Regions from separate parts of the Undibacterium sp. CY21W genome, predicted to be linked through region 1. Evidence: predicted binding sites of a transcription regulator. Region 1 holds the regulator's gene; the other holds the start of a gene.
What was found. Region 1 encodes NrdR, which represses ribonucleotide reductase genes. Its sites were predicted from a motif close to CACNANATNTNGTG; they were not measured.

Region 1 (6,989 bases):
GTTGCTGGTGGCATCCTGATACAGCTCGACCAGATTGCCGCCGGACCAGAAATTCCGTTCAAAGATTTCGGTCTGCGCACGTGCCTTTTTGATCGCAAACATTTTGCTGAAGATATAGGTCCAGCTGGTCAGAGACACGCCCAGCAGAATCAACATGACCAGTTTCACCAGTACTGAGGCATTGCTGATCAGGCTTAAAAAAGAAAGGTCTTGAGTAACGTTCATATTGAATCAGAGTTGAGAACAACAAATAACAAAGGGTAAAAAGTACATTCTGATCGCCTGGCAAGCGCCAGCAACATCAGGCAGATCAGGCAGAAATTTTTTCCGCGACCACATCCGGGATGACTGCCGGGCGCAAGCTTTCCGTGCCGACGCAGCCGACTTTAATCTTGCCGCTGGCCAGCAAGCGCTCGCCGTACCAGGCTTCCTGGGCAAACACGATCGACGCCCGTCCGAGCTTTTCGACCACGGCGGTGATACGGAGTTCATCGTCGAGTCTGGCGGGTGCATGATACTCGACTGTGCTTGCTTTGACGACAAACATTACCTGATGCGCCTGCGTCATTTCCTGCTGATGGATGCCGGTGGCGCGCAACCATTCAGTGCGGGCGCGTTCAAAAAACTTCAGGTAATTCGCATAAAAGACGATGCCGCCTGCGTCCGTGTCTTCGTAATACACACGCACATTCCAGTTGAAATTATTCATGATGAGCAGCCGATTTTCGCTTTTTTAACTAGGTGTTTTTCATAAACAGGGGGAGTATCTGCCTGTTTCGCCTTAATGTCAGCATAAACAAAGGGCTTTTAAATATACTCCCCCCAGTATTATTTCAGCAAAAATCTGCTCAAACGACGTTGCGTTTGATGTTCAGCGACCCGAAGCCCTGGCAGGTTGGCATCATCTCGATATAGTTGATGTTGACATGCGCGGGCAAAGTCGCAATCCAGTAGGCGGTTTCAGCGATATCGACCGAAGTCAACGGCACCGTGCCTTCATAGACTTTCGCGGCAGCATCGTCATTGCCACGGAAACGCACATTTGAAAATTCGGTACCGCCACATAAGCCCGGTGCAATATTCGTCGTGCGCACGCCGGTGCCCGCCATATCCGCCCGCAGATTTTTGGTGAACTGATCGACAAAGGCTTTGGTCGCGCCATACACATTGCCTCCCGGATAAGCGGTTGAGCCAGCAATCGAGCCGATATTGATAATCATGCCGCTGTTACGCGCCACCATGTCCGGCAAAACTGCCCGCGTCACGGTCACCAAACCTTTTGTGTTGGTATCAATCATGGTTTCCCACTCATCCTGCGAAGCCAGATGGGCGGGTTCGGTTCCTAATGCCAGACCGGCATTATTGATCAACACATCGATTTTCTTCCAGGCAGCAGGCAAATCTGCCAGCGCTTGCAGAATCGAAGACTTTTGCGTCACATCCATCGTGACCGGCAATAATTTGTCTCCCAGCTCTGCGTGCAAAGCAGACAAACGTTCGAGCCGACGGGCGGCAGCGATGACCTGATGACCTTCGCGTACAAATTTACGCGCCATTTCTTCGCCAAAACCTGAGCTTGCACCTGTAATTAATACGATCATGCTGAAATCCTTTATGCCATTGAATGAAAAATGCGCTTGTTTGCCGTGTTTGCCGCGTTTGTCGTAGCCGGAAACAAATATCTGTCAGATATCTATTCTAAGGGCTTTTGCGATGCAGGTCAGAACAGACAGACTGCGACTAAAACGAAAGCAGTTATTTTTTAGCAAAATAACCATATCTATCATGTGCCGATGAGTGGCTTGCCCATTCAAAGCGCATCACGTAAAATCTCAGCACCATTTTGTCTCACGTGACTGGCGAAATTGTGGCTGATCCCGATCAGGGCGGCTGCAAAAGATGGAGATCCATCGGGAAGCGTGAGATGTCGGGGTTACTGTGTTCCGTGATCCCAGCCGTGCGCCTGGGTAGCCTGATGGTAAAAGTAGTGAGGCTGCCTCTCTTCGTCCGCGTCAGACTGACACCTCATTGAAGTCAATCACCAATCTCGTTTACTTAAACAGTTTAATGCGCTTGTTGAATTCACTTATTTAACTCACTCTCACGATAGTCAGGAAAACCATGTTTGCAAAAAACCATACTCTCGCCAATATCGATCCCGAATTGTTCGCGACGATACAATTAGAAAACCAGCGTCAGGAAGATCACATTGAGCTGATCGCGTCTGAAAACTACACTTCGCCAGCCGTAATGGAAGCACAAGGCTCACAGCTGACCAACAAATATGCCGAAGGCTATCCAGGCAAACGTTACTACGGCGGCTGCGAACACGTCGATGTCGTCGAACAACTGGCGATTGATCGTCTGAAACAATTGTTCGGCGCTAACTTTGCGAACGTACAGCCAAACTCAGGCTCGCAAGCGAATCAGGGCGTGTTTTTTGCGCTGTTGAATCCGGGCGACACTATCATGGGCATGAGCCTCGCTGAAGGTGGTCATCTGACGCACGGTATGCCACTGAACATGTCAGGCAAATGGTTCAATGTCGTGTCTTACGGCCTGAACGCACAGGAAGACATCGATTACGATGCGATGGAAAAACTGGCGCGCGAAACCAAACCAAAACTGATCATCGCTGGTGCATCTGCATTTGCACTGCGTATTGATTTTGAACGTTTCGGCAAAATCGCCAAAGAAGTCGGCGCGTATTTTATGGTCGATATGGCGCATTATGCCGGCCTGATCGCTGCGGGCGTGTATCCGAATCCAGTGCCGTTTGCTGACGTCGTCACTTCTACCACGCACAAGAGCCTGCGCGGCCCACGCGGCGGTATCATACTGAGCAATGACGAAGCGATCGCTAAGAAAATTAACTCATCGATTTTCCCTGGTATTCAGGGCGGCCCGCTGATGCATGTGATCGCTGGTAAAGCAGTCGCATTCAAAGAAGCGCTGTCTCCTGAATTCAAAGAATATCAGCAACAAGTCATCAAAAATGCAGCGGCTCTGGCGCAAACACTGACAGAACGCGGTCTGCGCATCGTTTCCGGCCACACTGAATCTCATGTGATGCTGGTGGATCTGCGTCCTAAAGGTCTGACAGGCAAAGAAGCCGAAGCAATCCTCGGTTCCGCACACATGACTTGCAACAAAAACGGTATCCCTAACGATCCGCAAAAACCGATGGTCACTTCCGGTATCCGTCTGGGCAGCCCGGCATTTACCACCCGCGGTTTCAAAGAAGCGGAAGCAATTAAAGTCGGTCATCTGATTGCTGACGTGCTGGATAATCCTAACGATGCGGCAACCATAGAACGCGTCAAAGCAGAAGTGAAAAAACTGACCAGCGCTTTCCCTGTGTACGCGAAGTAATTTCTGGTCGTCATCAAAACGCCACTCAGCCGAGTGGCGTTTTTTTAATTGTCGCTGTCTGACAGACAAACTCACCCACTACGGCTCTATTCATGAAATGTCCTTACTGCCATCATATTGATACTCAGGTCATCGATACGCGTGTTTCCGAAGAAGGCAATGTTATCCGTCGTCGTCGTCGCTGCGCAGATTGCGATAAGCGCTTCACCACATATGAGCGGGTGGAACTGGTGATGCCTGTCATCGTCAAGAAAAATGGCAGCCGCACTGAATATGAATCGAATAAACTGCGCGCCAGCTTCATGCTCGCGCTGCGCAAACGCCCCGTGTCTGCCGAAGCCATCGACAGCGCCATTCAACGCATAGAAGAAAAATTGCTCTCCAGCGGCGAAAGGGAAATCATGTCCGTCCATCTGGGCGAACTGGTCATGCACGAATTAAAACGTCTCGATAAAATCGCCTACATCCGTTTTGCTTCGGTGTACAAAAGCTTTAAAGACATTTCTGAATTCGCCGAGGCGATACAAGAAGTGAATGTCGACAACAAAACTTCAAAAAATAAATAAGCAACATGGAGCACATGAACACCGCCGGCTGGCTGGTTGCCGCCTTTGCGGTTCTGATTACCGGGATTTCTAAATCAGGGCTGGGTGGTGCATTGGGCGGGCTGGCCGTTCCCTTTCTTTCGCTGTGGATTTCACCGCGTAACGCAGCAGCAGTGATGCTGCCTATCCTGATCGCGATGGATATGGTCGGCATCCGCGCCTGGAGCGGCAAAGCCGACTGGCGTGATCTGAAAGTACTGATACCGGGCGCCATCGTTGGCATCGTGCTGGGAACGCTGGCCTTTGGCGTCATGTCCGACCAACTGGTGAAAGGACTGATAGGACTGATCGCCGTCGGTTTCACCCTCGACCGGCTACTACGTCATCGCGGCCAGGCAACGACAGAACAGCGTCCACCACGTATTTTTGGCTGGCTCAGCGGCGTTGGTGCTGGCTTTACCAGCACACTGGCGCATGCCGGCGGGCCACCGGTGATGATCTATCTGCTGTCATGGCGGCAGCCGCGCGAAACCTTCGTCGCGACCACGGTCTTTTTCTTTTCCGTCATCAACCTGGCGAAACTGCCGTTTTACATCGCGCTGGGCCTGTTCAGCGTCGACACACTGACAATGTCCGCCTTACTGCTGCCGCTGGTACCAGCGGGCGTGTGGATAGGCATGCGTCTTTTACAGCGCATCCCGGAACGTCCGTTTTATCTGTTCGCAACCGCAGCGCTCGGGCTTTCCGGCGTCAAACTATTGTGGGATGGATTGATGGCGTAAGTTTATGCCGTGTTTAGGTCGCGAGAGCAATGGCATGCTCCACATTCTGTGTCTGACATCTCTTTGCACCATTGTTTTGCTGTGTACTGTGTCCCAATTCGGGTACGGGTCATCTAAGTAATGCGGTTCCGCACCGCAGGCTTATTCTTCTGAGCATTCCAACTTCATACTAGCGTTCCAGTTTTGTTGCGGCGATAAAATAATGGGAACATTTACACAAGCTGCCTCCACACAGATGAACGCACGCCCTTCATCATCTGCGAGATCCGCAATTTGCCGCGCGCCCTCATCCCAGGGAGTCCATACGACCGTATCGGGAAAACCATGCTTGTCAATTTGCAGCTCGCCAAGACCGGTCTGCAAAATCAGATGGTCTGGTGTTTGCGCATAAATACTGTCAATCGCATTTTTCACAATCAGTTGATTCGCTCCGTTTGCCGCTGCCTTTTCCTGTGTAAGTTTGTTGTAACTGGGGCTATTTGCCAGCCCCAGTATCGTCGCAAATTGCCCTTCTGCGACGCGGAAATAGGTATGCAACGCAGCCTGAAACGACATTGTTTGTACGCCCTCATTCCGCACTTGCCAATCGACCTGTAAGGCCTGGTCGGTTAAGGTGATGCGTATCGTCGCAGTAAATGAATGCGGCCAAAACTGCATACTTTCAGGGGTATCCGTCAGCACCAGTATCGCGCTTGCCGTATCGTCGTTCTGCTGCACATCCTCAAGCCGCCAAATTGCCGTGCGGGCAAATCCATGCTTGGGTAATGGCCCCAAGTCAGCAAACTGAGGAAAGATGAGAGGAATGCCGCCACGCAAAGGCTGACTCTGATCTGGGGAAGAAAGACGACTCATAAATAACTGTTCATCGCGACCGGCCGGTGACCAGGAGGCGATATGTGCGCCTTGAACACGGATATTGCATCGCGCATGATTTTTGGTATGCAACGCTATCCAGTCTGCATTTGTTTTTTTATTGTTGTTCATCATCGATTAATTTTGATTAATTTTGATTAATTCACTTACAACGTCGCCATTTATACGACATCGTATAACATTTAACAGGCGTTTTCCTATACAATCGCGCCAAAATCATCTCTACGGCGAATAGATACTGCGATGGAAAAATCAGCCTTATTTCCCAATAACACCAGAAGAAAACATAAGAGCCTCTCGCAAAGTCTGGCAGAAAATATCACCGAAAAAATTCGTAGCGGCGCCTTGAAACCTGGGGATAAATTACCGACCGAATCCGCCATCATGGAATTATACGAGGTCAGCCGCACTGTGGTCCGGGAAGCAATTTCCCACTTACAGGCCGGAGGCTTAGTACAGACACGTCATGGTATCGGCACCTTCATTCAGGAACCGCCAAGTAATCCGCTGAGCCTGCATAAAGAAGCCATCGTTACGGTGCGTGACGTTCTCGACATTCTGGAGTTGCGTATCAGCCTTGAAACCGAAGCGGCATGGCTGGCAGCATTACGGCGTACCGACGTGCAAATGGCAGAACTCAGTCTGGCATTAAAAGATATTCTGGGACATGTACAACGGGATACAGAATCCGTGAACGCAGATATGCGTTTTCACCAGTTGATTGCGCAAGCAACCGGCAACCGCTATTTCGTCGATATTCTTTCTGACCTCGGCAGCACACTGATTCCCCGTGCGCGCCTGGATTCCGCAGCGCTGAGCGATGAAGCCAGCAACAGCTATCTGGAACGGGTCAATCGCGAGCATGAAGATATACACGATGCGATCTTACGCAAAGACTCGGAAGCTGCCCGCGCCGCTATGCGCACTCATCTCAGCAATAGCCGCGAACGTTTGCGCCTCGCGCAACAGAAGTTCGAGACTGATCAGCAGTAAATCCTTCGCCATACAAAAACCGCCGGTCTGCCATGCACCAACAATAAAGGCCGGTCAAAGTGACCGACCTACGCTGGTCGTATCTTTGCGCACGTCCAATCAGTGACGCTGACGATAAAACTCCGATATTCTGCGCTCTGACGTAGCGCTGCACCTGCCCCCTCAAAAAAACCACCTGACAAACCACCGGACAAACCACCTGACCAACAGCTGAATTGAATTTATGAATATTCAGTGTTGCATCAACATAAAATCAGTTGTACGATGTCGTACATGTATTTTTGAATTTAAATTTCCAGACTTTTATTTACCTTAATGATTCTGGTGAAACCGATCACCAGACGCTTACTTTTGGAGACATCATGCACCCACAAGAACTGAAAAAAATCCTCTCTTCCGGCCTTCTGTCTTTTCCGCTGACAGA
Region 2 (6,989 bases), on a different contig from region 1:
GGTTTCAGATCAGAACGACCGCATTTTGTCACGCATCTGAAATTGCGGATGATTATCGTCAAGGATGCGAATGAAACTGGTCTGCAGGCATCTGCGAATGATTACACCGTTATTTTTATGCAGGATGTGTCGGATATTGAGAATCATGCGCAGCAATTGAAACTGGCATCGATGGGACGTCTGACCGCCAGCATTGCGCACGAAGTCAGAAATCCGCTGTCGTCCATTTCTTATGCGGCCTCCTTGTTGAACGAAGATATTGCTCACATTGAGGACAATAAAGAGCAGGCCAAACGCCTCTTAAAAATTGTTGACGATAATGTCGGACGCTTAAATCAGTTGATCGAAGATATTCTGAAACTCTCACGTAAGGCGCGCAATGATGTGGAGCCTTATTTCCTGATGCCGCTGGTGCGCCAGTGCGTGCAGGATTTCGTCGAGATAAAACAAGTCGCCCCCGATCTGATCGCCGTTGCTCATGAAGTTGATTTCAAAGTCAGCTTCGATCCTGGTCATTTGACTGAAATCGTTTCAAACTTGCTGTCGAATGCAATCCGGTATGCGAGCGGTCGTTCTGGCAGCATTCGTTTGTATGCCATGATAAATCCTGGCGGCCGGCAGGAGTTGCATATTCAGGATGACGGTCCCGCTATCAGTTTTGAAGTCCGTGCGCATTTATTTGAACCCTTTTATACGACATCCCGGATGGGAACGGGTCTGGGCTTGTATATGGCGCGGGAATTATGCCTGAATAACAAAGCCTTGCTAGATTATGAATATCGTGTCGATCACAGCGATGCTGAAGACAGTGAGCCTAAGGGGCGTTTCGTGATTAATTTTTCTGGATTGAACGCATGAGCAACACTAGCGGCAACACTTGTCCACGCATCCTGGTGGTGGATGATGAGGCGCATTTGCGCGAGTTGTTAGAGATCACGCTGATTAAAATGGGGCTGGATGTTGATAGCGCCGAAAATCTGGATATCGCCAGAGCGCTGCTAGCCAAAAACTGCTATTCGTTGGTGTTGACCGACATGCGTTTGCCCGATGGTTCGGGAATGGAGTTAGTGGAAGAGGTTAATCTTCATTATAAAAATACCCCGATCGCGGTGATTACAGCCTTTGGCAGCACCGATAATGCGGTGATCGCCCTGAAGGCCGGGGCGTTTGATTATGTTTCCAAGCCTGTGGCTCTTGATCATTTACGCAAACTGGTGCGTTCTGCGCTGGAAATAAATCTGGTCAATGCGGAATCCGAAGTGGCCTCCGATGTCTGTGAAATGACGCCAGCCTCGTTTCTGATTGGCTCGTCGCCTGGTATGCAGGACGTCCGGGCACAAATCAGTCGTTTGGCGCGTAGCATGGCACCGGTCATTATTACCGGGGAATCCGGTAGCGGCAAGGAGCTGGCTGCACGAGAAATCCACACATCCAGTTCGCGCGCTGGCAAGCCGTTTATTGCGGTTAATTGTGGAGCAATTCCTGAGACGTTAATGGAAGCGGAATTTTTCGGTTATCGTAAAGGTGCTTTTACCGGGGCGGCAGATGATCGCGAAGGATTTTTTCAGGCGGCGAATGGCGGCACGCTGATGCTGGATGAGGTCGCCGATTTACCGCTGGCGATGCAGGTGAAGTTGTTGCGGGCAATACAGGAGCGCCGTATTCGCAAAGTCGGCGCAACACTGGAAGAGTCCGTCGATGTCAGGATTATCAGTGCAACCCATCAGAATCTGAGTACCTGCGTAGACGAAGGGCGATTCCGGCAGGACTTGTATTACCGCTTAAATGTCATTGAGCTGCACTTGCCGCCGTTGCGTGAGCGTCTTGACGACATTGCCGATTTATCTGCTGCGATATTACGTAAGCTCGCTGGCGGTGATGTCACCTTGTCGCCAGCAGCATTGCAAGCTTTACGTGCTTATGATTTCCCCGGCAATGTCCGTGAACTGGAAAACATACTCGAGCGGGCACTCGCGTTTGCCAACGATGGTTGTATACAAGTGGCCGATCTGGCCTTACGCAATCATAAAAAACTACCAACGGAACAGCATGTTGATGATGTTGTGCAGCCTGAGCAGATCATTACCGGGGCTATATCAACGAAAGATGAAGACGTTTTTTCTCCCCCTACGCTTCCTTGCTCCTTGCCTGAGTATCTGGAGAATATCGAACGCGAAATGATTATGCGGGCTTTGGAGCAGACCCGGCATAACCGGACCCAGGCGGCGGAGCTGCTCGGCGTCAGCTTCAGGCAGTTGCGTTACCAGATACAGAAATTAAAAATTCAGGATTAGTTTTCCCGGGAATTCAATCGGCGCTTGTGCGTTCGCTTTCACGCCGACGAAAGTATTGCCAGCATGTTGTCAGTGTAACTTTGCTTGCGCCCTAAGATCTGCTTCGCCTCGTTGCAGTCTAGTTGAGGATGATGCTGAAAACCGATAGATAAATATCCTTTAAGCGGTGTGACTATTTTCTGTTAGCACTCACTTACTCAGCTTGCTGCAGATTTCTGATCATCTGCGAAAGTCAATCGCTTGCACAAAAAAATTACTGAAAAATTAGCAAATAAAGCGGTTGCACACCTTAGCATCGGGTACTAGAATTAGGGCTATAAATTATTTGTGCACTATATATAGTAGTTTTTCTTGTTTTACCTTTCTTGCTTCACATTCCCCTTTTTCGCAGCAATTGATTTAAAAATGAAGAAATAACACGGCCGTTTTCCGTGTAAAGCTAGTTTGTAATAAGGCGCAACATTCAGTTAACCCGAGCGTTTCATGATCGTCTGAGGTCATGAACGACTCAAGATATCACCGACTCCGGAGGTTCAATGCACTCTTCAATGGAAACATCAACGCCATCTCATTCCGATCTAAGCTCCGCAAGCGGCAACGCCGTTCAGGCGAGTGCTGGCAGCGGATACAGCGAGCACCGGGTTATTCGCCGGAATGGTGCCGTAGTTGGTTTTGAGCCGCAAAAAATTGCGATCGCGATGACGAAGGCATTCCTGGCCGTCAACGGTGGTCAAGGCGCAGCTTCTGCCCGTATCCGTGAACTCGTTGAGCAACTGACTTCGACGGTTGTTGCGGCATTGCTGCGCAGGCAGCCAACCGGCGGCACGTTTCACATTGAAGATATTCAGGATCAGGTTGAACTGGCGCTGATGCGTTCCGGTGAGCATGATGTTGCCCGTTCTTATGTTTTGTATCGTGCAAAACATCAGGAAGAACGCCGCCTGCAACGCGAAGCGCAACAAGCCTCACAGGCAAAACTGCCGCAAATCCATGTGGTTATTGACGGTGAAAAAGTCATCCTCGACATTGAAAAAGTTCGCGCCCTTATTACTGCTGCTTGCGTTGGTCTCGACAAACTGGCAGATGCAGAAGCGATCCTGACTGAAACATTGAAGAACTTGTACGACGGCGTGCCTGTCGAGGAATTGCATAAATCAGCAATTCTGGCTGCGCGCGCTTTGATGGAAAAAGAACCAGCCTATAGCCAGGTGACTTCCCGCTTGCTGTTGCACACAGTGCGTAAAGAAGTCTTCGGCAAAGAGGTGGCTCAGCAGGATGCCGCCGCCGAATACATTCGCTATTTCCCGCAATTTATCCAGAAAGGCATTGCTGCCGAATTACTGGATACAAAATTGGCGGAATTTGATCTGGACCGTCTGGCAAAAGCATTGGTCGCTGACCGCGATCTGCAATTCAGCTATATCGGTTTGCAGACTTTGTATGACCGTTATTTCCTGCATGTCCGCGGCACCCGTATTGAAATGCCGCAGGCTTTTTATATGCGCGTGGCGATGGGCCTGGCGTTGGAAGAAAAAGATCGTAACGCCCGTGCCATCGAGTTCTATCACCTGTTGTCCAGCTTTGATTTCATGAGCTCGACACCGACACTATTTAACTCCGGCACACAACGTTCGCAATTGTCGTCCTGCTACCTGACTACGGTCTCTGATGATCTGGCCGGTATTTATGACGCGCTCAAAGAAAACGCCTTGCTGGCGAAATATGCCGGTGGTCTGGGTAATGACTGGACACCGGTACGCTCACTCGGCGCGCACATCAAAGGCACGAATGGTAAATCCCAAGGTGTGGTGCCGTTCCTGAAAGTGGTCAACGATACTGCGGTTGCGGTCAATCAGGGTGGTAAACGTAAAGGTGCAGTCTGCGCGTACCTTGAAACCTGGCATATGGATATCGAGGAATTCCTTGATCTGCGTAAGAACACTGGCGATGACCGCCGCCGTACGCATGACATGAATACCGCCAACTGGATTCCTGATCTGTTCATGAAGCGCGTGATGGAAAAAGGAGAGTGGACCCTGTTCTCTCCATCCGATGTACCGGATCTGCATGATAAATTCGGTAAGGCATTTGAAAGTGCTTACCTCGCTTACGAAGCCAAAGCGGCTTCCGGGGAAATCGAATTGTCCAAGAAAATCCCGGCACTCGACCTCTGGCGCAAAATGCTGTCCATGTTGTTTGAAACAGGACATCCATGGATCACGTTCAAAGATCCTTGCAATATCCGCAGCCCGCAGCAGCATGTAGGCGTGGTGCACTCGTCGAATCTGTGTACCGAGATCACGCTCAACACTAACGAAAGCGAAATCGCCGTATGTAATCTGGGCTCGGTTAACCTGCCAGCGCACATGAAGAATGGCAAGCTCGATCACGTCAAACTGCAAAAAACGATCCGTACCGCGATGCGTATGCTGGATAACGTGATTGATATTAACTACTATGCCGTACAAAAAGCACGCGATTCCAATCTGCGTCACCGTCCGGTCGGCATGGGTATCATGGGCTTCCAGGATTGCCTGCACATGATGCGCGTGCCTTATGCATCGAATGAAGCGGTGCAGTTTGCTGACACCTCGATGGAAGCCGTGTGTTACTACGCTTATCTGGCATCGACTGAGCTGGCGGAAGAACGTGGCACTTACAGCTCTTATCAAGGTTCGTTGTGGGATAGAGGTATTCTGCCGCAAGACTCGTTGAAGTTGTTGGCGGAAGAGCGTGGTGGTTATCTGGAAGCAGATTTTAGCGAAACCATGGACTGGACTGTGGTGCGTGATCGCATCAAACAATTTGGTATGCGCAATTCAAACTGCGTTGCGATTGCGCCGACAGCAACGATTTCTAACATCATCGGCGTCTCAGCCTGTATCGAGCCGACCTATCAGAATTTGTATGTGAAATCGAACTTGTCCGGCGAGTTTACTGAAATTAACGAACACCTGGTGCGCGATCTGAAATTGCGTGGCTTGTGGGATGAGGTGATGATCGCTGACCTGAAATATTTTGATGGCAGCTTGGCTCGCATTGATCGTATTCCACAAGATTTGCGCGAACTGTATGCGACTGCGTTTGAGATCAGCCCGTCGTGGCTGGTCGAAGCGGCTTCACGTCGTCAGAAATGGATAGATCAGGCGCAATCCCTGAATATCTATATGGCAGGCGCATCCGGTAAAAAACTGGACGAGACCTACAAACTGGCCTGGTTACGTGGTCTGAAAACGACGTATTACTTGCGTACGATTGGCGCGACGCATACCGAAAAATCGACATCGAAAACTGGTGCGTTGAATGCAGTTGCGGTGGATGGCGGTGCGGGTGCATTCAGCGCAGCACCGGTTGCGGCAGCGCCAGCAGTAGCCCCTGAAGCAGAAGGTGCAGCTTGCTACCTTCGTCCAGGTGACCCAGGTTTTGAAGAGTGCGAAGCTTGTCAGTAATGCTGTCGGCTTTCAGGCAGTAACTGACAGAAATACAGAACTAATCAATTGAATTTTCAGCGAACGGTGTGAGCTATCCATCGTTCGCAATGTCCGGCACATTTTTGCTTATGCGCAAAGATAAAGTGTCATCTTGTAAGGAATAAAAATGTTATCTTGGGACGATGAAGCCACACCAGCAGCACCTGTAGCGCCATCAACTGTGCGGCCAGCAGGCAGCGATGTACAAGCTGGTCTGCAATTACAGGAAGTTGCGCTAAATCCAGCGTTGGTCAAGAAAGTCGAATCTGCGAGCGCAGAAGATATTGCGCGTCGTGTGAACGCTGCCGATAAACGTATTATCAATGGACAGACAGACGTTAACCAACTGGTACCATTCAAATACAAGTGGGCATGGGATAAATATCTGGCTGGTTGTGCGAATCACTGGATGCCACAGGAAATCAATATGCAACGCGATATTGAATTGTGGAAAAATCCAAATGGACTGACTGATGATGAGCGTCGTTTGGTGACACGTAATCTCGGTTTTTTCGTGACTGCAGATTCTCTGGCAGCAAACAATATTGTGTTGGGTACCTACCGCCACATTACTGCGCCGGAATGCCGTCAGTATTTGCTGCGTCAGGCATTTGAAGAAGCGATTCATACTCACGCGTATCAATATATCGTTGAATCACTGGGTTTGGATGAAGGCGAAATTTTTAACGCTTATAACGAAATCGAATCCATCCGTGACAAAGATCAGTTTCTGATTCCATTCATCGATGTGTTGACGAATCCTGAATTTAAAACAGGCACGACTGAAGCGGATCAGACATTGCTGCGTTCGCTGATTGTCTTTGCGTGTCTGATGGAAGGACTGTTCTTCTATGTTGGATTTACGCAGATTCTGGCGCTGGGTCGTCAGAATAAAATGATGGGTGCAGCCGAACAGTATCAATACATTTTGCGCGACGAATCGATGCACTGCAATTTCGGTATTGATTTGATCAATACGATTAAGATGGAAAATCCGCATTTGTGGACAGCGGAATTCAGAGATGAAATTAAATCGTTGTTTTTGCGCGCGGTGGAGTTGGAATATCGCTACGCAGAGGATACAATGCCGCGTGGAGTGCTTGGATTAAATGCTCCGATGTTCAAAGGATATTTACGCTTCATCGCAAATCGCAGAGCACAACAAATTGGTCTTGATGTTTTGTTCCCTCAGGAAGAAAATCCTTTCCCGTGGATGAGCGAAATG

Region 2: H8K29_RS07525 (ribonucleoside-diphosphate reductase subunit alpha) is a predicted target of NrdR. The motif match lies at 2,625-2,638, and genes of this name have one in related genera.

Annotation. Positions count from the first base shown of each region.
Region 1 covers NZ_JACOGE010000005.1:227,291-234,279, reverse strand. Annotated here, with positions in the region: gene tolQ (protein TolQ) at 1-225, opposite strand, end outside; gene ybgC (tol-pal system-associated acyl-CoA thioesterase) at 311-709, opposite strand; gene H8K29_RS13375 (SDR family NAD(P)-dependent oxidoreductase) at 849-1,601, opposite strand; ZMP/ZTP riboswitch at 1,843-1,976, shown strand; gene glyA (serine hydroxymethyltransferase) at 2,122-3,372, shown strand; gene nrdR (transcriptional regulator NrdR) at 3,465-3,938, shown strand; gene H8K29_RS13360 (sulfite exporter TauE/SafE family protein) at 3,953-4,699, shown strand; gene H8K29_RS13355 (D-hexose-6-phosphate mutarotase) at 4,841-5,686, opposite strand; gene H8K29_RS13350 (FadR/GntR family transcriptional regulator) at 5,816-6,565, shown strand; gene kdgD (5-dehydro-4-deoxyglucarate dehydratase) at 6,928-6,989, shown strand, end outside.
Region 2 covers NZ_JACOGE010000002.1:644,362-651,350, reverse strand. Annotated here, with positions in the region: gene H8K29_RS07535 (PAS domain-containing sensor histidine kinase) at 1-858, shown strand, start outside; gene H8K29_RS07530 (sigma-54 dependent transcriptional regulator) at 855-2,294, shown strand; gene H8K29_RS07525 (ribonucleoside-diphosphate reductase subunit alpha) at 2,831-5,743, shown strand; gene H8K29_RS07520 (ribonucleotide-diphosphate reductase subunit beta) at 5,892-6,989, shown strand, end outside.